One region of the Streptomyces sp. NPDC021224 genome, then DNA from elsewhere that is predicted to be linked to it. Evidence: riboswitches for the same ligand, from Rfam matches in the RefSeq annotation. Region 1 holds a riboswitch; each other region holds the start of a gene.
What was found. Region 1 has a riboswitch for cyclic di-AMP ahead of ACH4PY_RS21715 (NlpC/P60 family protein). Riboswitches for the same ligand answer to the same signal wherever they lie in the genome.
Positions count from the first base shown of each region.

Region 2: another riboswitch for cyclic di-AMP. It lies ahead of ACH4PY_RS08360 (transglycosylase family protein); the one in region 1 lies ahead of ACH4PY_RS21715 (NlpC/P60 family protein).
Region 3: another riboswitch for cyclic di-AMP. It lies ahead of ACH4PY_RS05395 (M23 family metallopeptidase); the one in region 1 lies ahead of ACH4PY_RS21715 (NlpC/P60 family protein).
Region 4: another riboswitch for cyclic di-AMP. It lies ahead of ACH4PY_RS13025 (peptidoglycan DD-metalloendopeptidase family protein); the one in region 1 lies ahead of ACH4PY_RS21715 (NlpC/P60 family protein).

Region 1 covers NZ_JBIRPW010000008.1:176,031-183,702, reverse strand. Annotated here, with positions in the region: gene ACH4PY_RS21730 (hypothetical protein) at 1-160, shown strand, start outside; gene ACH4PY_RS21725 (hypothetical protein) at 255-839, shown strand; gene ACH4PY_RS21720 (NlpC/P60 family protein) at 903-2,012, opposite strand; gene ACH4PY_RS21715 (NlpC/P60 family protein) at 2,367-3,407, opposite strand; cyclic di-AMP (ydaO/yuaA leader) riboswitch at 3,414-3,572, opposite strand; gene ACH4PY_RS21710 (NlpC/P60 family protein) at 3,713-4,843, opposite strand; gene pcrA (DNA helicase PcrA) at 5,043-7,496, shown strand; gene ACH4PY_RS21700 (M23 family metallopeptidase) at 7,543-7,672, opposite strand, start outside.
Region 2 covers NZ_JBIRPW010000002.1:707,506-715,177, forward strand. Annotated here, with positions in the region: gene ACH4PY_RS08330 (DUF2079 domain-containing protein) at 1-318, opposite strand, end outside; gene ACH4PY_RS08335 (HNH endonuclease family protein) at 606-1,418, shown strand; gene ACH4PY_RS08340 (SurA N-terminal domain-containing protein) at 1,623-2,279, shown strand; gene ACH4PY_RS08345 (nucleoside triphosphate pyrophosphohydrolase) at 2,314-3,375, shown strand; gene ACH4PY_RS08350 (cytochrome P450) at 3,478-4,755, shown strand; gene ACH4PY_RS08355 (transglycosylase family protein) at 4,892-5,959, shown strand; cyclic di-AMP (ydaO/yuaA leader) riboswitch at 6,371-6,499, shown strand; gene ACH4PY_RS08360 (transglycosylase family protein) at 6,505-7,212, shown strand; gene eno (phosphopyruvate hydratase) at 7,398-7,672, shown strand, end outside.
Region 3 covers NZ_JBIRPW010000002.1:47,433-55,104, reverse strand. Annotated here, with positions in the region: gene ACH4PY_RS05410 (LuxR C-terminal-related transcriptional regulator) at 1-333, shown strand, start outside; gene ACH4PY_RS05405 (XRE family transcriptional regulator) at 369-1,382, shown strand; gene ACH4PY_RS05400 (MBL fold metallo-hydrolase) at 1,379-2,476, shown strand; gene ACH4PY_RS05395 (M23 family metallopeptidase) at 2,881-4,170, opposite strand; cyclic di-AMP (ydaO/yuaA leader) riboswitch at 4,218-4,380, opposite strand; gene ACH4PY_RS05390 (N-acetylmuramoyl-L-alanine amidase) at 4,812-5,465, shown strand; gene ACH4PY_RS05385 (DUF4240 domain-containing protein) at 5,526-6,179, opposite strand; gene ACH4PY_RS05380 (hypothetical protein) at 7,487-7,672, shown strand, end outside.
Region 4 covers NZ_JBIRPW010000004.1:316,177-323,848, forward strand. Annotated here, with positions in the region: gene ACH4PY_RS13015 (phytanoyl-CoA dioxygenase family protein) at 1-507, shown strand, start outside; gene ACH4PY_RS13020 (ATP-binding protein) at 517-3,297, shown strand; gene ACH4PY_RS13025 (peptidoglycan DD-metalloendopeptidase family protein) at 3,373-4,197, opposite strand; cyclic di-AMP (ydaO/yuaA leader) riboswitch at 4,201-4,393, opposite strand; gene ACH4PY_RS13030 (GNAT family N-acetyltransferase) at 4,777-5,793, opposite strand; gene ACH4PY_RS13035 (uridine kinase) at 5,856-6,497, opposite strand; gene ACH4PY_RS13040 (hypothetical protein) at 6,731-6,925, shown strand; gene ACH4PY_RS13045 (hypothetical protein) at 7,035-7,672, shown strand, end outside.

The sequences.
Region 1 (7,672 bases):
GCTGCTCATCTTCACCGGCATCGGATTCGCCCCCGAACTGGCGGCGTCACCCGTCGGGAAGGTGGCGAACAAGATGGGGACCTCGGTCGCCGGCGGCATCGTCAAGGGGGTCGGCGGTGTCGCGAAGGGATTCAAGAGACTCGGTGGTCTCTTCGGATGAGCAGGACAATGACACCGACGACAACGGAGAAGACCGAGCAGACCGAGAAGACCGAGCAGACCGGGCACGGGACGAGAACGGAGGAGGGGGACCGATGACGGTTTCCGCTGCGGAACGCCCGCAAAGGCAACCGGGCTTCCTGGTGCCGCTGGTGGCGCACACCCGGTGGATCACCGCCGGGTGCGTGGCCGGCACCGCGGCGGGCCTCGCCGTGGCACTGCCGGTCGGCAGCCGCGACCAGGACTGGGACGCCTTCAACCTGACGGGGCAACTCGTCGTGCTGGGGCTCTACCTGGTGATCATGCCGTTCGCGCAGTTCCGCGCGGGGGCGCGGCGCCGCACGGCCGAGGGCTACGCGGCGGCCGTCCCCGCCGAAGGGCTGCCGGACGGGCGGCAGGACCGGGGAGGGCGTGACGCCGTCCGGCGGCGGCTCGCCCTGGACGCCGTGGCGGTGGGCCTGGGCAGCGCGCTGTTCGCGCTGTTCGGCGTCTGGCGGCTGCACGTGCCGTTCCTGGTACTGCTGCTGCCGCTGCTCTTCGCGGTGTTCGCGGTGCAGACCCGCGCCGCCCGGGGATGGGAGCGCGAGCACGGCGTCGTCCTGTGGCGGCCGGCGCTCGGCCGGGCAAGATCCCGCGGAACGGCCGCGGGGCTGTACGTGACACCCGTGGACACGCCCTAGCACGCGGACCCCTGCCGGCCCGGTCGCGACGCGACCGGGCCGGCAGTCCCGTGTCCCGCCGTGTCAGCTCGGCCGCACCGCGCCCGCGAAGGGCATCTCGCTGATCGGCGCTATCCGCACCGTCGAACCGGGATGCGGGGCGTGGATCATCCGGCCGCCGCCGATGTAGATCCCGACATGGCTCACACCCGAGTAGAAGAAGACCAGGTCGCCGGGCTGGAGCTGGTCGCGGGAGATCCGCTGCCCCGCGTTGATCTGGGTGTAGGTGGTGCGCGGCAGGGACACGCCCGCCGCCTTGTACGCCGCCTGCGTCAGGCCCGAGCAGTCGTACGCGCGCGGGCCCGTGGCGCCCCACACGTACGGCAGGCCGAGCGCGCGGTACGCGAACGCCACGGCCCGGGCGGCGCGCGCCGAGGGCGCCGCGACGGAGGGGAGCGGCGCGGTGGCGGCGCCGTGCGGGCCGGGGGAGGCGGGGGCGGCCTGCGCCGGGGGGTCCTCGTCCGCCGCGAGGGCCGCGCGCTGGGCGGCGGTCAACCGGTCGAGCAGCGCTTGTGCGGCGGCGAGCTTGCCGGTGACGGTGCGGCGGTGCGCGGCGACGGCGGCCTGCGCGCCGCGCAGCGCGGCGAGCTTGTCGGCGGCCTGCGCGCGGGTGCCGGCGATGTCGCGCTGCTGGGCGGCGAGCTGCCGCAGCGTCACGGACTGCCGGGTGCCGGCCTGGGCGAGGAAGGCGGCGCGTTCCAGGTAGCTGCCGGGCGTGGAGCTGAGCGCGAGCTGCAGCAGCGGGTCGAGGCCGCCGGTGCGGTACTGGGCGGCGGCGAGGCTGCCGAGCGCGTCCCGGGTGGTGTTCAGCGCCGCGGTCTTGCGGGCCAGCTCGTCCTGGAGGGCGGTGACCTGGGTGTCCGCCCGGTCGGCCTGCTCCTTGGCGCCGTCGTACTCCTGCGTGGCCTGCTCCGCCTGCTGATAGAGCGTCGCGACCTGGGCGCGCACCTGGTCGGGGGTGAGCGTGGGCTCGGCGTGGGCGGTCTCGCCGAGCAGGGACACGGAGGCGGCCGAGGCGAGGGCCAGGGTGACGCCGACCCGCTTGGTGGTCGCGGCGGGGCCGCCGGCTAAAGGGGGGCGTTTGCGGTGCGCGGCGGGGCCGGTGGGACTGCCGGCGGGACTGTGTGAGGCCATCGCGGCCGTCACTCCTTCCAGGGAACGGCCCGGCGGCGCCTGCACGGGGGAGCAGGACGCCGCCGGGCCTTCGGCGGGGGTGGCCGATGCCGTCCACGAGCCGGGACGGCAGTGGGGTGTCGGCCACCTGAGGAGCGACGCTAGACCCGCCGGGGGCGGAAAAGGGGCGCGCTGACCGGGACTGACCTCATCCGGTCGGCTCTGCCCGCTTCCGACCGCTGTTCGACGGGTGACCCGCCCGCATATGCCCGCAGCCTGACCGGATCCCCCGGAACCGGTTCCGTACGACCGACGTACGGTACGGGGCAGGGGGCGCGGTCAGGCTGCGGAGGCGGGCGGCGCGGTGCCGGGGGGTCAGGCGACCCGGCGCGCGGTCGAGAAGGGCATCCAGCTCATCGGGGCGACCTCGACGACCGCGCCGGTGTGCGGGGCGTGCACGATCTGGCCGTTGCCGAGGTAGATGCCGACATGCGAGTTGCCGGAGTAGAAGAAGACCAGGTCGCCCGGCTGGAGGTCGGCCTTGGAGACGGGCACCCCGTAGTGGATCTGGTCCTGCGTGGTGCGCCCGATCGTCACGCCCGCCGCGCGGAAGGCGGCCTGGGTGAGCCCGGAGCAGTCGTACGAGCCGGGGCCGGTCGCGCCGCGCACGTACGGCTTGCCGCGCTGCGCGAGCGCGAACTGGATGGCGGCGGCGGCCCGGCCGCTCGCGGGGCCGGAGTAGGTGTAGTCCGTCTTGGACGACGAGCCCTTGTGGATGTTGGCGACCTGGGTGCGCTGCTGGGCGGTGAGGCTGTTGAGCAGCTTCTGCGCCGCGGCGAGCTTGTCCTCCATGGTCTTCTTCTGCGTCGCGAGCTGCTGCTGCGCGGTGGTGAGCTGCGCGAGGCTCGCGGTGGCCTGCGACCGCTGGATGGAGGCCTGCTCCTGCTGCGTCCGGAAGTTCTTCAGCGCCGCGGTCTGGCTCGCCGACAGCTGGCTGAGCGTGTGCGACTGGTCCAGGAAGCCCGCCGGGTCGCTGGACAGGAGCAGCTGGACGGTCGGGTCGATGCCGCCGTCGCGGTACTGCGCGCTCGCGAACTGGCCCAGCAGCCGCCGGGTGGCGTTCATCTGCTCGGTCTTCTCGGCGACCTCGGCCAGTAGCGTGTTGGTCTTGGTGCGCTGCGCCTTGGTGTTCTCCACCGCCTGGTTGTAGGCCTCCGTCGCCACCTCGGCCTGCTCGTTGAGGGTGTCGATCTGCTTCTTGACCTCGGCGATCGACGGCTTCGGCTTGGCGGGCGCGGCGCTGGCGCTCTCGCTGAGCAGGGTGACCGAGGCAAGGGCCGCGGCGGTGACCCCGACCGCCGCGCGGGGGGCGGTGAGGGCCAGCAGGCTCTGACGCGGCTTGCGGTGCGACGCCACGAAGGCGACTCCTTCCGTGAACCGCCGACCGGGTTAGCTGACGGGTTCGGGCCGGGAAGGCTGGCCCTACGGTGCGGTGCCGTGCGGCACCGTGTCCGATTCACCCCAAGTGTGCTTGGTGGGTCCCCGGTTCCGGCCTGGGGCCGGATTGAGCGGAGGCGATGCGCTGCCGGTGCCGTCACCGGCGGAGAACGCATCACCTAGCGGGTTACGGTAGTCAAACTCCCCCGAGTCTGGGAAGTTTGGATCGGAACGTGACCGAAATCGCTTTGTGATCTTACGGTTGGTGACCGCTCGCTCCCGTGTCAGTAGGGGCGGACCACCCCGTAGATGGGCATTTCGGTGATCGGCGCGATTTTCACGACCGTGCCCGTGTGCGGCGCGTGGATCATGTTGCCGCCGCCGATGTAGATGCCGACGTGGCTGTGGTCGCTGTAGAAGAAGACCAGGTCGCCGGGCTCCATGTCGGACTGCGACACCCGGGTGCCGACGGTGACCTGCTCACCGGTGGTGCGCGGCAGCGTCACCCCCGCCGCCTTGTACGCCGCCTGCGTCAGGCCCGAGCAGTCCCACGAACTGGGCCCGGTCGCGCCCCACACGTACGGCTCGCCGATCTGGTCGCGCGCGAAGGCGATGGCCTTGTCGGCGATCGAGGAGTTCGCGGCGGAGGACGTGGTGGTCGTGGAACCGGCCTGCTGGGCCTGCTTGGCCGCGGCCGCCTTCTTCGCCTCCTCCGCCTTCGCGATGGCGGCGGCCTTCTTCGCGGCCTCCTCCGCCTGCTTCTTCTCCAGTTCCGCCAGCCGCGCCTTCTCCTGCGCGGTCAGGCTGTTGAGGAGCTTCTGCGCCGCGCCCAGCTTCTTCGCCACGTCCGCCTTGGCGGCCTTGAGCTGCGCCTGCTTCGCGGTGAGCGTCTGGAGCGCCTGCGCGGCCTGGATGCGCTTCTGTGTCGCGTCGGCCTGCTGCACCCGGAAGTTCTCGACGGCGGCCTTCTGCCGCTTGCCGAACAGGTCGGTCAGATGCCGCTGGTCGAGCAGATCCTGCGGGCTGGCCGCCAGCAGGTAGGTGGCGGTCGAGTCGTCGCCGCCGCTGCGGTACTGGGCGGAGGCGTAGATGCCCAGCTGGCGGCGGGACTCGTTCAGCGTCTGCGTCTTCTGGGCGGCCTGCGCCAGCAGCGTGTTGACCTTCGTGTTCTGCTGGCTGGTGGCTTCCTTGATGCCGTTGTAGCTCTCGGTGGCCACCTCCGCGTCGTGCTGGAGGGTGTCCACCTTCGCCTTGACCTCGGCGATCGACGGCTGCGGGGAAGGAGCCCCGGGAGCGGCGGCCGCCGCCTCCGCGAAGATGGTCATGGTGGCCAGCGCGGCGGTCGTCAGCCCCACGGCCGTGCGCGGCCCCGGGGTGCTGAGTATCGCGGTGCGGGACTTGCGGTGTGTCGCCATGCCCGACGGACTCCTTTCGGACGCTGCCTGGTGCGGCACCGTAACCAAGTGGCGCAGCCAGGGGAAGGCCGGTGTCCGGTTGGCCCCGATACCTTTTCGTAATCAATTCCGATTCTCACGGTGTGTGATTCGCGAGCTACGGGGAAAGGGGGCCGAACCGGACCGCGCTGTCGCTGCCACCGCCTAGACTCGGGAGGCGATGAGCAGCCTCTTTGACGACGACTTCCTCGCCGGCCTCCAGTCCGGTCTGCACGTGGCCCCCGAGCCCGCCGACCCGGACGCCCCGCCGCCCCCGGAGGACCACGAGTTCGGCGGCGGCGCCCCGGGCGGTGAGCGCGACGCGTACTACCGCAACGGCGCCCCGCGCCCCGCGACCGATCCCGCGCAGCTCCTGGAGGGGCTCAACGAGCAGCAGCGCGCCGCCGTCGAGCACTCCGGCGGGCCGCTGCTCATCGTCGCCGGCGCCGGCTCCGGCAAGACCCGGGTGCTCACCCACCGCATCGCCCACCTGCTCGCCGCCCGGGACGTCCACCCCGGCTCCGTCCTCGCGATCACCTTCACCAACAAGGCCGCGGGCGAGATGAAGGAGCGCGTCGAGGAGCTGGTGGGCCCGCGCGCCAAGGCGATGTGGGTGTCGACCTTCCACAGCGCGTGCGTGCGGATCCTGCGCCGCGAGTCCAAGGTGCTCGGCTTCACGTCGTCCTTCTCCATCTACGACGCCGCCGACTCCAAGCGGCTGATGGCCCTGGTCTGCCGCGACCTGGACCTCGATCCGAAGCAGTTCCCGCCGAAGTCCTTCAGCGCGAAGATCTCGGGCCTCAAGAACGAGCTGGTCGACGAGGAGACCTTCGCCGGGCAGGCGGAGAACAGCTTCGAGAAGAAGCTCGCCGAGGCGTACGCGCTCTACCAGGCGCGGCTGCGCGAGGCCAACGCGCTCGACTTCGACGACATCATCATGACCACGGTCAACCTGCTCCAGGCCTTCCCGGACGTCGCCGAGCACTACCGGCGGCGCTTCCGGCACGTCCTCGTCGACGAGTACCAGGACACCAACCACGCGCAGTACACCCTGGTCCGCGAGCTGGTCGGGACCGGCGAGGAGGCGGGGGAGCTGTGCGTCGTCGGTGACGCGGACCAGTCGATCTACGCCTTCCGCGGCGCCACCATCCGCAACATCCTCCAGTTCGAGGAGGACTACCCGCAGGCCCGCACGATCCTGCTGGAGCAGAACTACCGCTCCACCCAGACGATCCTGTCCGCCGCCAACGCCGTCATCGAGCGCAACGCCGGCCGCCGCGCAAAGAACCTGTGGACGCAGGCCGGCGACGGCCCCGTCATCACCGGCTACACCGCTGACCAGGAGCACGACGAGGCCCAGTTCGTCGCCGACGAGATAGACCGCCTCACCGACGCCGGTGACGCCCGCCCCGGCGACGTCGCCGTCTTCTACCGCACCAACGCGCAGTCCCGGGTCTTCGAAGAGGTCTTCATCCGCGTCGGCCTGCCCTACAAGGTCGTCGGCGGCGTGCGCTTCTACGAGCGGCGCGAGGTCCGGGACGTCCTCGCGTACCTACGCGTCCTCGCCAACCCCGAGGACGGCGTCCCGCTGCGGCGGATCCTCAACGTGCCCAAGCGCGGCATCGGCGAGCGCGCCGAGGCGATGATCGAGGCGCTCGCGGCCCGCGAGAAGATCTCCTTCGCCGCCGCGCTGCGCCGGGTCGACGAGGCGTACGGCATGGCCGCGCGCTCCGCCAACGCCGTCAAGCGCTTCACCACGCTGATGGACGAGCTGCGCACCGTCGCCGAGTCCGGGGCGGGCCCCGCCGTCGTCCTGGAGGCCGTGCTGGAGCGCACGGGCTACCTGGCCGAGCTCCAGGCCTCCACCGACCCGCAGGACGAGACCCGGGTGGAGAACCTCCAGGAGCTGGCCGCGGTGGCGCTGGAGTTCGAGCAGGAGCGCGGCGAGGAGCAGCCCGGCTCGCTGGCGGAGTTCCTGGAGCGCGTCGCCCTCGTCGCCGACTCCGACCAGATCCCGGACGACGACGAGTCCGGCGGCGTCATCACCCTCATGACCCTGCACACCGCCAAGGGTCTGGAATTCCCGGTCGTCTTCCTCACCGGCATGGAGGACGGCGTCTTCCCGCACATGCGGGCGCTGGGCCAGGTCAAGGAGCTGGAGGAGGAGCGGCGGCTCGCGTACGTCGGCATCACGCGCGCCCGTGAGCGGCTCTACCTGACCCGGTCGATGATGCGCAGTGCCTGGGGCCAGCCCGCGTACAACCCGCCCTCGCGCTTCCTGGAGGAGATCCCGGACACCCTCGTCCAGTGGCGGCGCACCGGCTCCGACGCGAAGGGCCCCGGCGGCGGGGGCGGCACCCCGGCATCCAAGGCGGCCGCGTCCCTGTCCTCCACCCTCGGCGCGGGTACGGGCGCGGGGCGGCGCGGCGCGGGCGGCTTCGCGACACGGCGCGGGGCGGGCGACCGCCCGGTCATCTCGCTCTCGGTCGGTGACCGCGTCACGCACGACAAGTTCGGGCTCGGCACGGTCATCGAGGTGACCGGCCAGCCGGGCGACGAGAAGGCGACGATCGACTTCGGCGACGAGCGGCCCAAGAAGCTGCTGCTGCGGTTCGCGCCGGTGGAGAAGCTGTAGGCGTAGGGCGCCGCGGGCCCGGGGCAGCCGCCTCGGGCCCGGCGGGTCAGCGCGGGTCGAGGCCGTGCTTGAGGAGCCAGGCCAGCGGGTCGATGGGGGAGCCGCCGTTCGGGCGGACCTCCAGGTGCAGATGCGGGCCCGTGGTGTTGCCGGTGTTGCCGGAGTAGGCGATCACC
Region 2 (7,672 bases), on a different contig from region 1:
CGCCTGTTCGAAGATGCCCAGGTCCCAGGACATCGTCTCCATCCGGCGGTAGCGCGAGAGCGAGAGCGCCGCGTAGAGCGCCGTGAAGACCCCGGCGAGCAGCCACGGGTCGAGCCGGGGCGGGCCGAGCGGGGGTCGGCCGAGCCGGGCCGGGAGCGTCCGCGCGGGGCCCGCCGCCGCGTCCGCGTCCGCGCGGGTGTCGCCGGTGTCCGGGGCCGGCGGGCGCGCGGGTGCGGGGATCTCCCGTGTTCCGCCGGGCTCCTGGGCCGGGAGCACGGCCTCCGCGCCGTCCCGCTCGCCGTTGCCGTCGCCGCTCATCCGCCGGTCCTTCCGTCGCCTGGGCTGCCCTGCCACGACACCGCGGCGGCGCACCTTTTCTCCCGTTTCGGGGTGTTACCAGCTTGGCCGGGTGAAGGGGGCGTGCTCGCGTCGGCACGCCGACGCGGGTCCGGTCACCCGCGGGAGGGGCGGTCCCGCGGGTGACCCGGCGGGCCGGGACGCGGACGCGGAGCCGTAGTCTGCGCCATCGGGGGAAGGCAGTTGACGGACTGTTCTTCCGTTAGTCGCACCGGTCGTCCGACCGGCCGGACCCCTGAGAGGCGCTCATGGCACCCACGACCACCCCGCCCGCCGGGTCCGGCACCGACGCCGCGACCGGCCCGGCCGGCACCGGGCGCCCGGCCGCCCGTTTTCGCCTCGCCCGCACCCGGCCCGCCCGGACCCTCGCCTGCGCCGCGGCCCTCGCCGTCGTCCTCGGCGGCGGCCTCGCGGGCTGCAAGGACCCCAACCTCCCCGCGGCAAGCGGCAGCGCCTCGGCGTCCGCCGCCCCGGGCAGCACGGCGGGCGCGCCCGGCAGCGCACTGGCCGCCGCGGGCCGGCTGACCGTCAAGGGGCGCGCGCCCAAGACCGGCTACACGCGCGAGAAGTTCGGCCCCGCGTGGTCCGACACCGACCACAACGGCTGCGACACCCGCGACGACATACTCAAGCGCGACCTGCGGCAGACGACCTTCCGCGACGGCGCCAAGAAGTGCATCGTCACCGCCGGCGTCCTCGCCGACCCGTACACGGGCACGCAGATCACCTACAAGCGCGGCGCGAGCAAGGTCGACATCGACCACGCGGTGGCGCTGTCCGACGCGTGGCAGAAGGGCGCCGCGCAGTGGCCGGACACCAAGCGCCGCGACTTCGCCAACGACCCGCTCAACCTGCTGGCCGTCGACGCCTCCACCAACCGCCGCAAGAGCGACGGCGACACCGCCACCTGGCTGCCGCCGAACACCGCCTTCCGCTGCGCCTATGTGGCGCGGCAGGTCGCGGTGAAGAAGAAGTACGGCCTGTGGGTGACCTCCGCGGAGCGCGACGCCATGCGCAAGGTGCTCGGCGGCTGCCCCGCGGAGCGGCTGCCCACGGGCTGACGGCGCCGGGTCCGGAATGCCGTCCGCACCTGCGGGAACCGGGCGGTGACACGGGCCGTGGGGCGGCGGGGGAGCGGCCGGCGCGGGCGGGCTGTGCGGATCCTGTGGTGCGGAGTGCTGGATATCGGCGGTCCGGGATCAATATCCTCGTGCTCGATCATCACATCAGCATCGTGAGGCTTGTTCCCCTGCCGGGAGGCACCCATGGTCCGCCGCCGCACCGCCGCCGTCTCGATCGCCGCAGCCGCGCTGCTGCTGGCATCGCCCGCCCTGACCGCGTGCGGATCGGGCCCGGACCGGACCGGCGCCGCAGCCGTGGTGGGCGACCAGCGGATCACCGTGGCCTCGCTCCAGTCGAAGGTCAACCAGGTGCGCGCGGCGCAGGAGGCCTCCCCGCAGAGCGCCCAGCTGCTCGCGTCCAGCACCAAGCTGTCGACGCAGACGCTGACCATGCTCGTGCAGACCGCCGTCATCGAGCGGGCCGCCGACGACGCCGGTGTGACGGTCTCCGAGGAGGAGGCACAGCAGGACCGCGCGGCCGCGCTGGAGCAGTTCGGCGGCAGCGAGCAGGCGCTGAACGCGGCGCTGCTCCAGCAGTTCGGCATCGCGCCCGGCGAGGCCGACACCTACTTCCGGACGAACGCGCTGCTCGGCAAGCTGATCTCCAGCCTCGGCTACCAGCCGGGCAGCGACGGCGGCCAGACCGCGCTGCTCGGCATCCTCACCAAGACCGCGGACAAGCTCGGTGTGACGGTCAACCCGCGCTACGGCACCTGGGACAAGAAGAAGGCCAGCATCGGCGACACCTCCGACGCCTGGGTGATCACCAAGCCCCCGGCCGCGGCGGCGCCGGTCGCGTGAGGCCGTTGTCGGACCCTCGCGGTACGTTCGAGGGGTGAACGACTCCGCTGCCGACTCCACCGCCGGTCCCGGCACCGCCCCCACGGGCGGCGCCGGCCGGCTGGTCCTGCTCACCACCAGCCACCGGGTGGCCCCGGGGCAGCTGTCCTGGCCCGCTTGGCAGGTGCTGCGCGGCGCCGACCGGGTGCTGTGCCCCGACGACGGGCATCCGCAGCTGCCCTTCCTGCGCGAGGCTGGGGTGGCCGTGGAGATCGCCGCGCCCACCGGCCGTGAGCTGGTGGAGGCGGCGGCCGGGGGGCGCACGGTGGTCTATCTGCCGCCGGGCGGCGGGGAGGGCGACCGGGCGGTCACCGCGGAGCTCGCCGCGCTCGGCGGGTCCGGCCGGGTCGAGATGCCCGACCTGGAGCTGCTGCCCGGCTCGTACGACCTGCCGGGCGCGCGGCTGCTGGATCTCGTCCAGGTGATGGACCGGATCCGGGCCGAATGCCCCTGGAGCAGCCTGCGCACGCACGAGGATCTCGCCACGTACGGCATCGAGGAGATGTACGAGCTGGTCGAGGCGATCGAGGAGGGCGACCGGGCGGCGGTCCGCGAGGAGCTGGGGGACGTCCTGCTCCAGGTGGTCTTCCACGCCGCCATCGCCGAGAGCGATCCGGACGAGCCGTTCGGCATCGACGACGTGGCGGCCGGGCTGGTCGACAAGCTGGTCCACCGCCACCCGCACATCTTCGGCGAGGAGGTCGCCGAGACGCCCGAGCAGGTGCAGGCCAACTGGGTACGGCTCAAGGGCGTCGAGAAGGCCCGCGAGTCGGTCACGGACGGGGTGCCGCTCGCCTCGCCGGCTCTGGCGCTGGCCGCCAAGCTCGCCGGGAGGGCGCGGCAGGCCGGGCTCCCGCTGCCCGTCACCCCGCCCGCCCCGCTCTACGACGACGAGAGCGCGCTCGGCGACCACCTGCTGGCCGAGGCGGCCGCCGCCCAGTCGTCCGGCATCGACCCCGAGGCGGCCCTGCGGCACGCGGCACGCCGCTACCGTACGGCGATACGCGCCGCCGAGTCGGAGGTGCGGGCCGGGCGGAACGGGCCCCGGGAGCCGTAGCCGCCGCGGCGGCGGGTACGCGCACGGCTGCCCCGTCCCGCAGGCGGGCGCACCCGCACAGGGGCGCATCCCGCACACGGGCGCGTCGCGTACGGTCGGGGGATGACCGACGGCGCCGCCATGCCCGAGCTCTTCACCTGGGAGTTCGCCACCGACCCCTACCCCGCCTACGCCTGGCTGCGCGAGCACGCGCCCGTCCACCGCACGACGCTGCCCAGCGGGGTCGAGGCCTGGCTCGTCACCCGCTACGCCGACGCGCGCGAGGCGCTGGCGGATCCACGCCTGAGCAAGAACCCGGTGCACCACGCGGAGTCGCCCGGCGCGCGCGGCAAGACCGGTATCCCGGGCGAGCGCAGCGCGGATCTGATGACGCATCTGCTGAACATCGACCCGCCCGACCACACCCGGCTGCGCCGCCTGGTCTCCAAGGCCTTCACCCCGCGCCGGGTGGCGGGCTTCGGGACGCGGGTGCAGCAGCTGACGGACCGTTTCGTGGACGGCTTCGCGGCACGCGGGGAGGCGGACCTGATCCACGAATTCGCCTTCCCGCTCCCTATCTACGCCATCTGCGACCTGCTGGGTGTCCCCGCCGAGGACCAGGACGACTTCCGGGACTGGGCCGGGATGATGATCCGGCACGGCGGCGGTCCGCGCGGCGGTGTGGCGCGCTCGGTCAAGCGGATGCGCGCGTATCTGACGGAGCTGATCCACCGCAAGCGCGCCGAACTGGCGGCGGGCGCCGCGGGCGGCCCGCCCGACGACCTGATCGCCGGTCTGATCCGGGCCTCCGACCACGGCGAGCACCTGACGGAGAACGAGGCCGCGGCCATGTGCTTCGTGCTGCTCTTCGCGGGATTCGAGACCACCGTCAACCTCATCGGCAACGGCACCTACGCGCTGCTGCGCAACCCCGGGCAGCGCGCGGTCCTCCAGCAGGCCCTCGCGTCGGGCGACCACGGCCTGCTGGACACCGGGATCGAGGAACTCCTTCGCTACGACGGCCCCGTGGAGCTGGCGACCTGGCGCTACGCCACCCGGCCGGTCGAGATCGGCGGCGTGGCCGTGGCCCAGGGCGACCCGGTCCTGGTCGTGCTCGCGGCCGCCGACCGCGACCCCGAGCGCTTCACCGACCCCGACCGCCTCGACCTCGCCCGGCGGGACAACCCGCACCTCGGGTACGGCCACGGCATCCACTACTGCCTCGGCGCGCCGCTCGCCCGGCTGGAGGCCAGAACGGCGCTCGCGACCCTGCTGACCCGGCTGCCGGACCTGCGGCTCGCCGCCGATCCCGGCGATCTGCGGTGGCGCGGCGGCCTGATCATGCGTGGCCTGCGCACCTTGCCGGTGGCCTTCACCCCCGAGGCGCCGCAGCAGAACTGACGCGTCGTCAACCTCGTGACCGCGACGTGACGACCGCTACATCGACTTGTGATCCGTTGGCCAACCCCGCTACGTTCTGCGGTCAACGCGAGGCGTGCGAAGGCTGCGCGCGACGGCACCGATGAAAGGCGACCGTATGCTCTCCGCCAACGGCAGGCACCGACGCCCCCGCCAGGCCCCCGCGGCCGTGGTGACTGTGGCGGCGACCGGTGCGGGACTCGCACTGCCCCTGCTGGTCGCGGGTGCCGGGGCCGCGCAGGCCGCGGACGGCGGCACGTGGGACAAGGTCGCGATATGCGAGAGCGGCGGCCAGTGGGACGCCACCTCGGACAACGGCGTCTTCGGCGGCCTCTCGCTCACCGAGGACACATGGGTCCGCTACGGCGGCCTGCTCTACGCCCCGCGCCCCGACCTCGCCTCCCGCGCCCACCAGATCAAGGTGGCCGAGAAGGTCCTGGACGCCCTCGGCCCCGACGCCTTCCCCGGTTGCGAGCTGGGCACGGGCCTGCTCGACGACCCCGCCGGCGACGACAGCGGCAACGGCGGCGGTAACGGGAACGGCGACGGCTCCACCGCCACCCCCGCGCCCACCACGACCGCCGACCCGACCGCCCCCACGGCCCCCGCCGACCCCGGCACCCCGGCGGCGACGCCCACGACGCCCGCCGCACCCACGACGCCCGGCACCCCCGCGACCGGCACCGGCACGGGCACCCCCGCGCCCCCGGCCACGGCGAGCCCCACCCCGACCGACCCGAGCGCCCCTGCGGTCACCCCCACCGCCCCGGCCACCGACCCCTCCGCCCCGGCGACGTCCGCCACCCCCGCCGACCCCGGCACGCCCACGGCGGGCTCCGGCCGCCACGCGCGCCCGTACAGCCCCACCGACGAGGAGCTGGCCGCGGCCGACCGGGCGAGCCGTACCCGTACGACCGCCGTCGTTCCGGGCGCCACGGACGGGGACACCGGCGCGGGCACCGCGGACGACGGCCAGGCCAACGACCAGGGCAACGGCGGCAATTCGGACACTACTTCACATAAGGCGACGGACGTCTACAAGATCGGCGCCGGTGACTCGCTCTCCGGGATCGCGGCCGCGCACGACGTCCCCGGTGGCTGGCAGCACCTCTACGACGTCAACCGCCAGGCGATCGGCGACGATCCAAACCTCATCAAACCCGGACAGACCATCGATCTCGGGTGAGGTGTACGGCCGTCCGGAGTGAAATCCCCTGTCGTACATGCCTGGTGACAAAAAGGACGTAGGGGATTTCCGTTCCATGGGGTGATGTGACAAGCCTCTCCTCGAACCTGTGACCGCCTCCTTGACTCCCGCCCCGTCGCGGCCCGTCCGACCTGCGGATTCGTCCAGCGGCCGACATCGTGGCCGCAGTTGGCGTCCGAAACGCGAGTGTTTGTTCAATCCGGTCCGGTGTGCTTAACGTCTAAGCGCTCGCCACAGCGGGCCCCGCCGGAGCGGAACGCCGAGTCCTGCCGCCGCGCCCGACGGGAGCAACCGACGCGAAAGCGCCGCAGGCAGGAGCGGGGGACCCACGGTCTTTCCGCCGGACCCAGGCAACGGACGGCATCGTGCCGCGCAGCCCGCTGCGCCGTCGCGACGAAGCCGCCGCCGCCCCCACGGGTCCGGCTCGGGGTGAAGCAGGGCATCCGCCTACGCGGTGCCGGCCGGGCAACTCACGTCCGAACCCGACAGCTGACCTCGCAGGCGTCGGTGAGGGACATACACACATGGGTAAGCACCGTCGTGCCTCGAAGATGGTCCGATTCGCCACTTTCGCCGGTGTTGCCGGCGTCGCCGTCGCCGCGCCGCTGATCGGCGCCACCTCCTCCTCGGCCGCCTCCGTGGCCACCTGGGACGCCGTCGCGCAGTGCGAGTCCGGCGGCGACTGGCACATCAACACCGGCAACGGCTACTACGGCGGCCTGCAGTTCTCGCAGTCCAGCTGGGAGGCGGCGGGCGGCCTGCAGTACGCGCAGCGCGCCGACCTCGCCACCAAGGACCAGCAGATCGCGGTCGCCGAGAAGCTCCTCGCCCTCCAGGGCCCCGGCGCCTGGGCGTGCGCCTCGGCCGGCGGCCTGACCGCGGGCGGCCCGGCCCCCGACATCAACCCCGGCGGCTCGTCCTCGTCGTCCTCCTCGTCGAGCAGCTCCAGCAGCTCCACGGCGGCGAAGACCACGACGAAGACCACCACCAAGACCACCGCCGCCAAGAGCACCCCGGCCAAGAAGGCCGCGAAGCCCGCGAAGCACACCGCCACCGACTGGCAGCGGCACGGCGCCAAGGGCTCGTACACCGTCGTCTCCGGCGACACGCTGTCCGAGATCGCCGCGAGCCACCACGTCAAGGGCGGCTGGCACAACCTCTTCCAGCTCAACAAGGACGTCGTCAAGGACGCCGACCTGATCTACCCGGGCCAGCACCTGCGCCTCGGCTGATCCGGGACGGGGGGCGAGCAGCCCCCGCACGCCCTCACCGGCCGGCCGGACGCGCGGCGCGCCTCGCGGCGCCCGCGCGCCCGGCCGGTTTTCCGTCTCAGGGGCCGGGCCGAGGACCGGCCCGGGGACGCGAGCCGGTTAGGCTCGTCCCGGAAAAACGAGAAGACATCTCAGAAGGAGACAACGTGCCGTCCATCGACGTCGTCGTAGCCCGGGAAATCCTCGACTCGCGAGGCAACCCCACCGTCGAGGTCGAGGTCGGCCTCGACGACGGCAGCACCGGCCGGGCCGCAGTGCCGTCCGGCGCCTCCACCGGCGCCTTCGAGGCCCTCGAACTCCGCGACGGCGACAAGAACCGCTACCAGGGCAAGGGCGTCGAGAAGGCCGTCCTCGCCGTGATCGAGCAGATCGGCCCGGAGCTCGTCGGCTACGACGCCACCGAGCAGCGGCTGATCGACCA
Region 3 (7,672 bases), on a different contig from region 1:
GCGTCGGGGGCGGAGGAGCCGCCGATGGTGCGGGTCAGCGGGGAGTTGCTGGCGGCGTCCTTCGCGGCGGTGTACGAGTCGTACTGGCGGCGCGGCACGCCCTTGTCGCGGATGTCGCCGGGGCCGCACCACGCTCAGCTCGGGGAGCGGGAGCGGGCGGTGATCCGGTTGATGACCAATGGCTACAGCGATGACAGGATCGCCAGAAAGCTGGGTATCACCTCTGCGGACGTACAGTCGGTGGTGGCCGCACTCATGGAACGGCTGGGCGCGGGAAGCCGGTTCGAGGCGGGGTACAAGCTTGCCCGGGAGGTCGATCCGCGGGACCTGTGAGGGTCGCCGGCCGGCGTGCGGGCCGGAAGGGAGCCGTGAGGTCGGTGCGCGACCGCGAGGCGATGCAGACGCTGCTCGCACGGGCCAGGGCGCGGGTCGACCCGGGCGAGTTCGGTCTCGCGCCGCGCGCCGACCCGCGCGGGCGCAAGGTGACCGGCCTGACGCACGAGCACATGACGCGGCTGCTGGGCTGGCCGGAGCACAAGTACGGGTACGTGGAGCGGGGGCGGCTCGCCGCGATCGAGGCGGAGCTGCTGGAGCCCGTCGCACGGATCCTGCGCCTGTCGGACCACGAGTGGGAGGCGCTGGTCCTGTACGCGACGGGGGTGCCGCCCGCCTACCGGCTGGATCCGGAGCTGGGCAGGGCCGTGCCGAGCCCCTGGGAGCGGGTGCTGCGCGGCTCGCACGAGATGGCGTACGTCAACGACGCGGCCTGGGACGTCGTCGCGTACAACGCCGCTTTCGCACGGCTCTTCCCGCGCCGTGAGGTGCCGGGCAACACGATGCGCTGGATGCTGCTGGACCCGGAGGCGAGGGAGGTCCTCGGGGACTGGGCGGAGAGCTGGCTGCCGCGGCTGGTGCCGCAGCTGCGGGCCGCGCTGGTGGCCAACCCGCACGACCGGCCGCTGGCGCAGCTGCACGCGGACGCCATGCGCGACCCGGTCGTCGCGCCCTTCCTGGAGGCGCCGACGGGCGAGTACATAGGGCCGCGGGCGGAGAGCGCGCTGCCGCTGGTGCACGCCGAGCTGGGGCCGGGGTGGGTGACGCTGTGCACGGCGGGGCCGTTCGGGGTGCCGGGCGGGCGGCTGATGTTCGTCCTCTTCGACCAGGGCGAGGAGCCGCGGCACGGCCCGGCCCTCACCGCGCCGGCCACCGTGCCCGTCGATCCGGAGGGCCTGGCGGGCGGTGGGCGCCGTTTCATCGCCGCGGATGCGGGCGGGGCGGCGGGGGCTGCCGGGAAGCCGGAGGAGAAGGTGGCGGCGGTACGCGCCCGTACGGCCGCCGATACGGCGAAAAGGCCTGCTGGGCCGCACAATTGGGCCCCATGAGCTTCCCTCTTCCGCATGCGCTGCGGTCGCTGACCCCCCATGTCCACGCCTGGCTCCCGGACGGCCACGCGACGTGGGGCATGGCCAACTGCGTCGTGGTCACCGGGCGGGGTACGGGCCCGGGTCCGGGCACCGCGCTGCTGGTCGACACCCCGTACACCGCCGACATGACCCGGCAGCTCCAGCGGCTCGTCGCCGGGCTCGGCGACGGCGGCGCGGGCGGGGACGGTTACCTGGTCCGTACCGTCGTCAACACCCACGGCAACGGCGACCACTCGTACGGCAACGGGCTCTTCCCGGGCGCCGACGTCGTCGCCACCGACGCCAACGGCGAGCACCTGTGCGCCGAGCCGGAGCCCGCCGTGCTGGCCGGGCTGGTCGCCGCCGCCGACCCGGCCACGCCCATCGGGGCGTACATGCGGCGGCACTTCGCGCGCTACGGCGACTTCGGCGGGGTCACGCCGCTGCACCCGAACCGTACCTTCAGCGGCGAACTGGACCTGGACGTCGACGGGGTGGCGGTGCGGCTCATCGAGGTCGGGCCCGCGCACACCGCGGGCGACCTGATCGTGCACCTGCCGCAGGAGGGGGTGGTGTGCGCGGGTGACGTCGTCTTCAACGAGGACCACCCGGTGCACTGGGCGGGGCCGCTGGAGTCGGTGCACGCCGCGTGCGCGCGCATCCTGGAGTGCGACCCGCGGATCGTCGTACCGGGGCACGGGCCGGTGATGACGCCCGCGGACGTACGGCGCTACGCCGACTACCTGCTGGACCTGCGGGAGGTCATCCACCGCGGGCACGCGGCGGGCCGCCCGCTGCCGGTCCTGGCCGCGGACCTGCTCGCGGCCGACCCCTACCCGCAGTGGGGGCTGAACGAGCGGATGGCGATCCTCGCGGCCGTCGAGTACCGCGCCCTGGACGGCGTCACCGACCGGGCCGACCTCGTCGCCCTCGTCGGCCTCGCGGCGGGTTTCGCGACCGCGACCGGGACCGCAGAGGCAGAGGCAGAGGCAGAGGCGGAGGACGGCAGCGGCGGACGGGAGCGGGCCGCCGCGGACGGCGGGGCGGCGGCGGGCGGCGGCGCGGGCAGCTGACCGTACGGGCGGCGGGCCGGAGCAGCGGCCGCGGGGACGATGCCGGGCCGTGGGCTGGAGATGCCGACGGCCCCGGCGTCGGGGGGGGTGAACGCCGGGGCCGCGGCGGCTCCTGGGGGCCGGGAGCGGGCGCCGAGCCCGTGCCGTGACCGTACTCCTGCGGTGTTTCCGTCGTGCGTCCGCGGCCGCTTCCGCGCCTGCTTCCGCGATCCGCTTGCGCGGTCCGTCTCAGCGTAGTGCTTCCGCGTGGTGCTTCCGCGTCATGCGCGCCGGACGCCGCCGGTGGTGTCGGGGGCAGGACGGGTGCCCGCCCTCCGATACCTCCGAGCCTATGCCCGTGCGCCTAGTTTATGCGCGGATATCCGTACGTGCGTGCGTTTCGGCGTGGTGTTTCGCGCCGGATTTCAGACGGCGACGTCATGGCCGTGCAGCCACGGCACCGGGTCGACCGGTGCACCGCCGCCGGGGCGTACTTCGAGGTGCAGATGCGGGCCCGGCACATTGCCGGTCGCGCCGACCCGGCCGATGGTGTCGCCCGTGGTGACGCGGCCGCCGGTGGCGACCATCGTCGACAGGTGGCAGTACCAGAGCTCGGTGCCGTCGTCGAGCCGCAGCACGACCCGGTAGCCGTACGAGCCCGCCCAGCCGGCCGAGGTGACCGTGCCGGTGTGGACGGCGTGCACCGGGGTGCCGGTGGGGGCGGCGAAGTCCTGGCCGGTGTGCGTGGCCCACATGTTGCTCGACTCGCCGAAGGCGTTGGTGAGCGTGTACGAGGCAACCGGCTTGACGTAGGAGGCGGCGAGCTTCGCCAGCCGCTCCGCCTCCGCCTGCGCGGCGGCCTCGGCGGCGGCCTTGGCCTTCGCCTCTGCCTCGGCCTTCGCCGCGGCGGCCTGCTCGCGCACCTTGCGGGCCGCGGCCTCCTTGGCCGCCTGCTCCGCGGCGACCCGCTCCACGGCCTCGCGGGCGCGGCGCTCGGCGTCCGCGCGCTGCTGGGTGACCTGGGCGATGATGCGGCTGCACAGCGCCTCGCCGGGGTCGGCGGCCTCCGCGGCGGGCTCGGCGCACGGGGCGTCCTCGGCCTCGGCGGTGCGCGGGGCGGCGGGGGCCGCGGTCGCCGCCCGGGTGACGGCGGCGGGGTCGTACGACGGGGTGCCGACCGCCACGTCCGGCAGCGGCACGGCGGGGGCGGGGGCGGGGGCGGGAACCGCGGCCGGGGCGGCGGGAGCCGCGGGCACGGCGGGCAGGTCCGGAGCCGCTATCGGCGCGGCGGCGGCGGGGGGCTCGGCTGCGGCGGCGACGCCGCCCGCGCCGACCGCGGCCATCGCCGCCATGCCGAGCACGGCGGAACCGACGCTCGCCGCGCCGCTCAGACCGGCACCCAGGCCGCCGCCCAGCCCCGGGAGCCCGCTGCGCTGCCGGGGCAGGCGCGGCTGGCTGCGCGGGCCGTCACCCGGGAGACCGTCGCCCGGGAGGCCGTCGGCGTCGGGCCGGGGGGAGCCGGCCGGCGCGGGGGCCTCGGGGGCGGGGACTGCGACGGCTGCCGGGAGCGGTTCGGCGGAGCCGGGGAAGCCCTGGTAGGAGGGGACTTCGGGGGTGACGGGAGTGACGGGGACGCCGGGGAAAGCACCGGGGCCGTCGGGCGAGAAGCGCTCGCCGGGCTCTCCGAAGTGCCACTGTCCGGTCGGTTCTGCCACCGGAGTCGGAGCGTAGGCAGGCTGGTTGGACGCCACGGGGGCGCACTCCTTTCCTTCCTTCTCGCCTACCGGGTTAGCTGACGGGTTCGGAGCAGGAAGGTCTCCTACGGACGGCCTGACGGCCCCCCGATTCACCCCATTGGACCCCTTCCGTGGTGACGGAAGGGCGGGTCCCCGGTTCCCGCGGACGGGATTCGGCAAGCGCACGGTGCCGCCTGTCGGCGGCAGTGACGACCGCGCTGCGTTATCGAACGTTAATAGAGCCGGACGGGTTTTCCAAGCCGAACCGAAGAGTTGGGGGTGGGAAGCAATCGGGCAGGGTATACGGAGAGGGGAGGAAGCGGACACGCGGCGTGGCCGGGCAGTGATGTGAGTGTTCGCCAGTTGTTACCGGGAGGGGGAGGCGTGATCACGCGCAGTGAGGGTTCGATGACCCGTGCGGCAGCGCTCGGAGGGCGCGCCGCAGCAGGTACGGGCGCACGCGGGGCGGGCACGGCGGGCGCGGCACAGGTACGCCAGTGGTCTGGACCTGTGCCATTTCGCGAATCCCTTGGCATGTCAGGGGCGTGAGCCGCACGATGGGCGGGCCCCATGTCTTTGTCATGCACTCGTCCATACCATGACGCCTCAGGGAGCCCTCGATGCATCGCCCCAACCCCGGCGAGCCCAGCCGCCGTTCACTGCTGCGCGGCGGACTCGGACTCGGCGCCGCCGCCACCGCGGGCCTGGCCGCCGACCTCTGGCCGGCCGCCTCCGCCCCGGCCGCCACACCCGCCGCGAACCGCGCCGCCCGCGCCGCCGCAGCCGCCGTCGACTACCCGTCAGCCACCTGGGCGCCGGCCAGCACCGCCAACTACACGGCGTCCAACCGGCCCACCAGCTACCCGATCCAGATGGTGGTCATCCACGTCACGCAGGAGACCTTCGCCGACACGATCACGCTCTTCCAGGACCCGGCGCACGCGGCCACCGCCCACTACGTCGTCCGGTCCGCCGACGGGGCGATCGACCAGTGCGTCCGCGAGCACGACATCGCCTGGCACGCCGGGAACTGGGACTACAACACCCGCAGCATCGGCATCGAGCACGAGGGCTGGGTCGACCAGCCGTCGTACTTCACCACCGCGATGTACCACTCCTCGGCGGCGCTGACGGCGGCGATCTGCGACAAGTACGGCATACCCAAGGACCGCGACCACATCATCGGCCACGTCCAGGTGCCCGGCACCGACCACACCGACCCGGGCCCCAACTGGGACTGGGTGCGCTACATCCGGCTCGTCAACGGCGTCTGAGCCGGACGGTCGCGGGCGCCGCGGGGCCCCGCCCTCCCGGACCGGCCCGGGTCACAGTCGTCACGGGCCGGGGGCGTCGAGGGGCAGGTCGAGGGGGAACAGGACGCTCAGCCGCGGCAGCCGCCGGGCCGCCTCCTCCTCGTCAAGGGCGGACCAGCGGCGCCCGGCCGGGTCGGAGCCGTCCACCGGTACGGGCGGGGCGCCGGCCCTCCGCCCGCCGCCCGGGGCGGGCCAGGAGCGGCGGGCGCCGCGGACGGCGGCGTAAAAGGCGTCGCCGAAGTCCTCGGAGGGGCCGGTGGCCAGCTCGTACGCGGCGAAGCCGACCGTGTCCAGGGCGGGCCACACGGGGCGGTCGGCGGCGGGCCAGGACGCGCGCGGGCAGGCGGACAGCCGCAGCACCTCGGGGGCGTAGGCCAGCACGTCCGGGTCGTTCGCCGCGGCCTCGAAGACGGCGCGGCCGAGGCCCATCATCCAGTGCTGGAAGGAGCGGAAGGTGTCGTCGGAACACCAGCCGCCGAAGATCCGGTCGGCGGCGGCCCACAGGTCCCAGGTGCGGGCCAGGTCGGTCAGTTCGTCGAGCCAGGCCTGGAAGGCCACGATCTCGTCGCCGGTGCGCCGCGCGAGGCCGTCGCGCAGACAGGCGTCGCGTTTGTCGCTGCCCCTCCCGTGCTGCCGGGAGTCCTCCAGGAGGGCCCAGAAGGAGTCGCTGTTCATGGAGGTTGACTATGCCAGGGGCTTCTGACGACTCCAATTCGCTTGTCAGGGACGGAAGTTGACGTCGCACGCTGGGCGGGCGGCTGTGACGCGCGGGCCGCGGGTGGTTCCGGATCCGGGGCGGCCGCGGGCTCTCCCGCACCCGGCCGGGGCGGGACGAGGGCCTGCCGGACGCCGTGTCCGGTGACCCTCGCCACACGCGCCACACCGCGTCCGGCACCCCGGGCGAGGCCGTACCGGCTGCGCCGCACGCACCGTGTCCGGTGCGCCGCGCCATCTCCGTCGCGCCGCACCGCGCCGTGTCCGGTGCGCCGCGCCCGGCCTCGCCGGGAGCCCGTGGTGCCACTCCGGCAGCGCCCGGCCTGGGGGCCCGAGCCCTGCGTCCCGCAGCCCGGGACCGTACGGGCGGACCGTCGTCCACAGGGTGTGGACGGACGGGTCGCGCCCGGGTCGGCGGCGGTGGGGCCGCCGGTACGGACCGGGGGCGGGACGGAGGGGTCAGGCTCTCCAGAGCCAGGCGAAAACGGCGGCGCACGTGCCCATGGTGACCAGGATGGCGATCAACCGGACCGTCAACTCAGGGGCCTCGATGGCCCGCTGCACCGTTCGCCACAAGCCATTCGTGATCATGGCTCACCTCCCGCTACGGCAGGTGCCCCGCGCTGAAGTGGCAGGTCACCCGCCTTACTCACAACGGTGATGCCCCACCAGCCCCAGCGCCCACGCCGCTCCGCCCGATTCACCCGACTGGCGGAACACGATCCACCGTTCGGCGGTACGCTCCGGCCGCTGCGACCGTGCGCCGGAGCCCGCGGTTCCCGCCGGTCCGACCGCCCGCGCCCCTTCGCGCCGTGATTTCCGGCCGGCCACCGGACCTGCGGTCCTGACCGGGCCGAACGCCCCGCCGACCGTCCGTTCCGGCGTCGGCGACCGGTGGGTGCCCGGCTCGAAGCCGACACTCCACCACCGTGTACCCCGCACCGTAAAGGCTCGCGGCCAAACATACAAACGAAGCGCATAAGGGCGGGATTTCGCGCTCGGCGTGCGCCCCGCTCCTTTTCCGCGTACTCATTCATCCGCGGTCGGAAATCATCACCGCGGACACCTTCCGTCATCCGTTTCCGAAAGCAACCGGCGAATTGCTTTCAAGCTCCCTCTTCTTTCCCTCGTTCGGGTGACCTGCGCACCTTCCCCTGCTCTACCGTGTTCGCGCGCGGGCCGGCGAGGGCGCCCGCGCGCACCGAGATGAAATGGGGACATCGATGCTCCGGCTTTTACGTTCCTTTTCTGCGCCTCCGGCGCAGACGGTGAGCCGCAGATCCCGCCGGTTCGCCGCTCGCGCAGGAGTCGCCCTTTCGGCGGCGCTGCTCGCGGCGGCGGCCGGCTCCACCGCACCGGCCACGGCCCACGGGGGCGGAGGCGGCGGAGGCACCCCGCCACCGCCCGACGGCCCGCTGGTCAAGACCGTGCAGAACGCCACCAGCCCCGGCCGC
Region 4 (7,672 bases), on a different contig from region 1:
GGCTCCTTCCCGCTGCGCTTCCCGCACCGGGACGAGCCGGACGACGCGGGCTGGCACATCGACGGCAGCTACCTGCCCGACGGCGAGAGCTGGTACTTCGCGAACGTCCGCTCACGCGACCGCGCGCTGCTCATGCTCTTCCTCTTCACCGACGTCGCCGAGGACGACGCGCCCACCCGGATCCGCGTCGGCTCCCATCTCGACGTCCCGCGGGTGCTCGCCCCGTATGGCGAGGCGGGCGTCTCGACGCTGCGCTGCGCCCCGGCGACGGTCGCCGCGTCGGACCACCGCCCGGTGGTGCTCGCCACCGGGCGGGCGGGCGACGTGTTCTTGTGCCACCCCTTCCTCGTGCACGCCGCGCAGCCGCACCACGGCACCGCGCCGCGCTTCCTCGCCCAGCCGCCGCTGCATCCTGCGGTGCCGCTGGAGCTGGAGCGGGCCGACGGGGCGTACTCGCCGGTGGAGCTGGCGATACGTCGCGGGCTCGGCACCACGGACGTCGGCTAGCGTCTGATCATGCTGTACGGACGGGACGGGGAGGCCGCCGCGCTGCGCGGCCTGCTGGACGGGGCACGGGACGGGCGCAGCGGGGTGCTGGTGCTGCGCGGCGAGGCGGGCATCGGCAAGACCGCGCTGCTGGAGCACGCGGTCGGCGAGGCCGCCGACATGACGGTGGTACGCGGTTCGGGCGTCGAGTTCGAGGCCGAACTGCCCTTCGCCGGTCTGCAGTTGCTGCTGCGAACGGCGATGGGCGCGGACGGCGCGCTGCCGGAACCGCAACGGCGGGCGCTGCGGTCGGCGTTCGGGCTCGGCGGCGCGGAAGGGGGTCCGGTCGAGCCGATGTTCGTCGGCCTCGCGGTGCTGTCGCTGCTGTCGGAGCACGCGGCCGACGGCCCGCTGCTGTGCGTCGTGGACGACGCCCAGTGGCTGGACCGGGCGTCCGCCGACGCGCTGCTCTTCGCGGCCCGGCGGCTGGACGCGGAGGGCGTCGCGATGGTCTTCGCCGCGCGCGACGGCGAGGGGGCCTTCCCCGCGCCGGGCCTGCCGGAGCTGCGCCCCGCGCCGCTGGACGAGACGGCGGCGCTGGCACTGCTCGCCGAGCGCGCCGGGCGGGACGAGCCGATGGCGGACGTGCTGCGCCGCCGGGTGCTGGCCGAGGCGCAGGGCAATCCGCTGGCGCTGCTGGAACTCCCGGCGGGGCTGCGGGACGCGGGCGGCGCCGTGGCCGGGCCGGGCGCGCTGCCGCTGACCAGCCGGCTGCAACTGGCCTTCCACGGCAGGGTCAGCCATCTGCCGCGGGCCACCCAGACGCTGCTGCTGGTGGCGGCCGCGGACCACACCGGCGAGCTGGGCACGGTGCTGCGGGCGGCCGGTGAGCTGGGCGCGGGCGTCCCCGATCTGCCGCCCGCGCAGGAGGCCGGGCTCGTCACGGTGGACGGCACGCTGCTGCGTTTCCGGCATCCGCTGGTGCGGGCCGCGATCCACCAGCGCGCGTCGCTGCCCGAACGGCTCGCCGCGCACCGTGCGCTGGCCGACGCCGCCGACCCCGAACGGGACGCCGACCACCGGGCCTGGCACCTCGCCGCCGCCGCGACCGGCCCCGACGAGGCGGCGGCCGCGGCCCTGGAGCGCACCGCGGGCCGCGCCCGTGAGCGCAGCGGCCACACCGCGGCCGCCGCGGCGTACGACCGCGCGGCCCGGCTCAGCACCGATCCGGCGGCCCGCCTGCGCCGCCTGCTGCTCGCCGCGGAATCCGCCTCGGAGGCCGGTGAGATCCCCCGCGCCCGCACCTTCGCCGACGAGGCCGCCCGGCTGGCGGCCCGGCTGTCCGCGACGGCGCCCCAGGATGGCGGGGCCGAACAGCTCGCCGTCGCACGGACGTTGCACGTGCGCGGGCTCGCGGACTTCCTGGAGGGCGACTTCCCCGCGGCCCACCGGCTGCTCATCGAGGGGGCGGCGCTGGCCGCCGAGGGCGATCCGACGCGCGCGGCGCGCATGCTGGTGCAGGCCTCGCACACCGCGTGGTACCTGGGCGGCGACGCGGTCTTTGACACCGTGGCGCGCCTGGACGCGCTGCGGCTGCCGCCGGACGCGCCCGTGACGCCGGTCGCCCGCTTCCTGGTGGACGCGCTGGGCCGGAGCGCGGCCGGGCACGTACCGCCGGACCTCGGGGCGGCGGCGGCCGCGGCGCGGGCGGCGCACGGCGGACGGGTCGAGCCGGGGCATCTGGTGATGCTGTGCGGGGTCGGTCTGACGCTCGGCCAGGACGTGCAGGCGCACGAGCTGACCACGGTGCTCGCGGCCGAGGGCCGGGAGAGCGGCGGGGTCGGACGGCTCACGACGGTGCTGTTCTTCCGCGCCGAGGCGGAGATCTTCGAGGCGCGCTTCGAGGACGCGGCGGCGACCGCCCGCGAGGCGCTGCGGATCGCGGCGGACACCGGCCAGCGGCAGTGGGTGAGCCAGCTCAGCAGCGCGCTCGCGTACGTCGCCGCGGTGCGCGGCGACCAGGAGGAGTGCCGCCGAAGGGTGGACGCGGCGCTCGCGGGCGGCTCGGGCACCGCGATGCCGCCCGGCGCCCCGTGGGCGTACTGGTCGCAGGGCCTGCTGGAGCTGGGGCTCGGCCGCGCGCAGGCGGCGCTGGAGCGGCTGTCGCTGCTCGGCGAGGAGTCGGTGCGGCACCACATATCGGCCACCCGCAGCATCCCGGACCTGGTGGAGGCGGCGGTGCGGCTCGGGGTGCCGGAGCGCGCGGACGCGTCCTTCGCCCGCTTCGAGGCGTGGGCGGCGCGCTCCGGGCAGGGCTGGGCGGCGGCCCTGGTGGCGCGCTGCCGTGCGCTGCGCGCGCCGGAGGCGGACGCGGAGGCGTACTACCTCGCCGCGCTCGACACGCACGACCCGCACCGGCGCGCGATGGAGTCGGCCCGCACGAGCCTGCTGTACGGGGAGTGGCTGCGCCGGGCGCGCCGCAAGAACGAGGCCCGGGTCAGGCTGCGCACCGCGCTGGACGTCTTCGAGCGGCTCGGCGCGGCCCCGTGGGCGGAGCGGGCACGCGGTGAGCTGGGCGCGGCGGGCGGGACGCTGCCCGAGGCGGGCCGGGAGACGGCGCCGGTGGACGCGGAGGCGGGGCTCACACCGCAGGAGTCGCAGATCGTCCGGCTGGCGGCGGAGGGCCTGTCGAACAAGGACATCGCGGCCCGGCTGTTCCTGAGCCCGCGGACCGTCGGCTACCACCTGTACAAGGCGTACCCGAAGCTCGGGGTGGCCTCCCGGGGCGAGCTGGCCGGGCTGTTCGGCTAGCAACGCAACGGCGGGTGCCCGCCCGGTCGCGAGGACCGGACGGGCACCCTGGGGGCCGTACCGCCGGGGCGGCGGTCAGACGGTGACGCCGTGCGACGCCAGGTAGGCGACCGGGTCGATGTCGGAGCCGTAGTCCGGCGTGGTGCGCACCTCGAAGTGCAGGTGCGGGCCGGTGACGTTGCCGGTGGCGCCGGAGATGCCGATCTCCTGGCCCTCGGTGACGGTCTGGCCGACCGAGACCACCGGGCGCGTCAGGTGGCCGTACAGGGTGTACTTGCCGTCGGCGTGCTTGATGATCACGTCGTTGCCGTAGGCGCCGTCCGCGCCGGCGTGGACGACGGTGCCGGCGGCCACGGAGTGGACCGGGGTGCCGCTCCAGACCAGGAAGTCGACGCCGGTGTGGTGGCCGGAGGACCACATGCTGCCGCCGGTCTTGTAGCCGGTGCCGATGGCGGCGTCGCCGACCGGCTTGGTCCAGCCGGTGTCGGCCTTCACGGCGGCCGCCGGGGCGGCCTTCTTCGCCGGGGCGGCCTTCTTCACCGGGGCCTTGGCGGCCGGTGCGGCGGCCGGGGCGGTGTTCAGCGTGAGGTGCTGGCCGGGGTGGATGATGCCCGGGTTGGCGCCGATGACCTTCTTGTTGGCGTCGTAGAGCGCCTTCCAGCCGCCCTTGACGTGGTGCGTGGTGGCGATCTTGGCGAGCGTGTCGCCGCGGACCACGGTGTAGTCCTGCGCCTTGGCGCTCGCCGCGGCCGGGGCCTTGGCGGGCTCGGCGGCGGACGCGGACTGGGCGACGCCGACGAGCGGGATCGCCACGGCGGCGGCGCCCGTGCCGGCGACGACGCAGACGCGGGTGAGGCGGCTGAGCGAGCGGGGCTTGCGGTGCTGACCCTGTGCGGGCATGGGGATTCCTCTCCTACGCCTGCGAGGTGAGCTGTCGGGTTCGGGCTGGAGATGCCCGGCCGCGGCCGTGGTGCGCGCTCCGGTCAGGTGCGCGGCGGTACGGCGGCACGGCTTCACCCCGAGCCGGCCGGGAGTCGTCCCGGACGGCGGCTTACCTTGGGTCCCCCGCTCCTGCCCTTTGCAGCTCGGATGGTGCTGCGCCCGGGCGGCGGCAGGATTCGGCGTTCCGCCCGGCGGCTGTCGCGGACGTCCGGCCCGCGGTAACGGCGAAGCTAGACGACCCCGCGAGCGGCGGGCAAGCAAACCCGGCATGCCGCCCCATTCCGCCCTTACCGGCGGTCACAGGGCGCCACCCGCGCGATCCGCTGCGTACCCGTGACGGTGACCGTCCGCCGACCGGCGCAGCACCCGCCGCGACATTCGGCCCCCGGCGCGAACAGCGGGTGCGCGACCGGGGCGGGTACCGTGTTCGGCGGGTGACACCGGACACACAGTTCGCCCGAGGTGACCCGCATCACCGTGAAATGTCCGATATGCAGGCCTATTTCACTTCTGGGCGACTTGTTGGCAATGCCCCGGTCAGAACGTCCCCGGTGCCCCGCCGATCCGCGCGTCGAGAGTGCGGCTGAGCCGGTAGCCGACCGGCCGGAAGCCGACCCCGGGCCAGTGGCCCGCCGCCAGCGGCGAGGAGGAGTGCCAGCGGGCCGACATGTAGCGGTGCCCGTTGTCGTACGCCCAGGCCAGCGCGGTGGCCAGCAGCACCCGGCTGATGCCCTCGCCGCGCGCGGCCGGTTCCACGTACGCCTCGGCCAGTTCCACGCACGACTCCGGTATCACCGGGTCGGCGACGGCCGGGACGACCACGACCATGGCGATCTCCTCACCGCGGCGGGAGGCGATCCAGGCACCGCACCGGGGGTCGGCGAGCGCGTCGGTGTAGCGCAGCCGGAGCGCGGCGAGCGCCGCCTCGGGCTGCGGCTGGAAGACCGCGGTGCCGCGCTGCCGCCGCGACGACTCGGCGGCCATCCGCCCTATCTGCGGCAGGTCGCCGGGCCCGGCGCGCCGGATGGCCAGGCCCTCGACCCCGCGCGGCTGCCGGCCGCGCGCCTTGACCGCCATCAGCCCGTGCACCAGCTCGCGGCCGAAGCCCAGATCCGCCCAGGGCGCGGTGGCCACCTCGCCCGCGGGCACCTGCACGTAGTGCACCAGCCGCCGGTCGGCGACCAGCCGCTCGGCGATCCGGGCGTAGAGCGAGCGCAGCACCTCGGTCTCCCGCCCGCCGGGCAGCGCGTGGCCGCCGTACGGGACGAGCGCGGAGCGCGGGTGGGTGCGCAGGCCCGCGGGGTCGTCGGGGGCGAGCGTGACGGGCTGGGCGGCGAGGTAGCCGATCATGTTGCCGTCACCGTCGAGCGCGCGGCAGGCCTCCAGGCCGGGCACCGCGTGCAGCGGGCCCACCAGGTCCTCGCCGCGCACCGGCCCGTCGGCGAGCCAGGACCGCTGCGAGGGCGGGCGCCGCGCGCGGGCGAACCAGCGGTCGTAGCGCTGGACGGCCAGGGGTATGTGCTCGGGAGTCAGCGGCGCGGTGGCGACAGTCATGGTGGTCGAGGACGCTAGCGGGGCGCGGCCTTCGAGGGCAAGGCGCAGCCTGGTCACGACGCTCACCCGGGCTGCCCGCCCGTCCACGCGGGGTGCCGCGGGTCGTCCGCGCGGACGGTGACGTCGGCGGTCTCCTCCGGCAGCACCTCGTCGGCGTAGCGCGCGAAGGCCGGCAGCGTCCAGCGCTCCTCCTCCTGCGTACGGCGGGCGAGCGCGGCGGGCGACAGCCGCAGGTGCACCGTCAGATCCAGCGGCAGGCCCTGGCCCAGCAGCAGCGCCCCGTCCAGGACCAGGACGCCGCCGGGCGGCAGCTCGACGTAGTCCGCGCGGGTGGCGCGGTCGGTGCCCGGGTCGCGCAGCGACGGCAGGGCGCGCCCGCTGCCGTCGGGGCCGAGCGGGTCGAGGACCTCGCGGCGCAGCGCACCGGTGTCCAGCCACAGCTGGTAGTACGCGTCGACGTCCTCGTGCCCGTACTCCAGCCGCAGCGACGCGGGCCGCCAGAAGTCCGCCGCGCGCACCCGCAGCACCGGGTGGCCGAGCGGCGGGAGCGCGGCGGCCAGGTCGTCGGCGAGGTCCGCGGGGCGGGCGGCGGGCGCCCCGTCCACGGCGACCCGCCACCACGGTCCCTCGGGCGGGTCCTGCCCGGCGATCTTCCCGGCGAGGGCCTCGGCGAGCCGGGCCCGGCTGATCGGCGTGAACTGCACGGGCTCATCCTGCCGGAGCGGGCCGCGGCGCGGGCGGGCGGGCCCGGGTCACCCGATCGGGCGGGACGCCCGCGCACCCGCACCGGCGCCACCCGCGTGATCCCGGGGCACCGGCCCACTCCGATGGGCGAAATTCTCTATAAATCACCCATGTGCCGCCGCGCGCGATTCCTGACTTTTTGTGACCCTGGAGGCACTCATGGTGACCGTCCCCATCACCCAGGAGAAAGCCCATGATCCTGTCCATGTCCGGTGTCGTCCTGCTCGGCATCATCGTCTTCCTGTTCTTCCGCAAGGACGGTCTGAAGATGTCCCACGGCATCGTCAGCGCCCTCTTCGGCTTCTACCTCGCGAGCACCGCCATCGCCCCGAGCATCACGGCGGGTGGCGCGAGCCTGGCCAGCCTGCTGGGCGGGATCAAGATCTAGGGCCGACGGCACACGTCATCCAGGACCCGGGAGCGCGCCGCTCCCGGGTCGCTCGCGGTCCCCTCCCCCGCCGCACCCCAGCACATCCCCGCCACCCATGGAGCAAGCCGTGTCCAGGCGCCCCCTGCCCAGCATCCTGACCAGCCGTCCCGCGCTCGCCCGCGGCCGCGACCTGGCGCGTACCGCCGCCGACGGCGCCTCGGACGTCCTGCACCCGGTCATCACCATCGGCCGCGGCATGCGCCGCCAGGCGGCCTGGGCCGGCGGCTGGTGGGGCCGCACCCCCAAGGACCGCCGCGGGCCCGCGCTGCTGCTCGCCGCCGCCGGGGTCGTGGTCCTGGTGATGATGCCGTACGGGCCGCTGCTCGCCCTCGCCGCCGTCCTCGCCTCCGCCGCCTGGATGGGCCGCGACCGCGCCGCCCGCACCCCCGCGGGCCCCGGCGAGGCCGAGACCGCCCGGCTGCGCGCGCTGTACGACGCCCTGGTGCCGTACCTGTCCGACCCCGCCGACCCCGCGCCTCTCTACACGTACGACGGCGGCTGGGAGAAGGCCTTCGGCTCCTACACCTTCGAGGACGGCCGGCTCGTCCGGCTCGAACTGCGCTACCCCGCCTACTTCACCGACGGCGAGGCCGACGCCAGGGCCCGCGTCGAGCAGCTGCTGCACGCCAAGGCCGGGCGGGGCCGCGAGTACCGCTTCGACTGGAACGAGGAGGACAACCGCCTCGTCCTCACCGCGCTGCCACC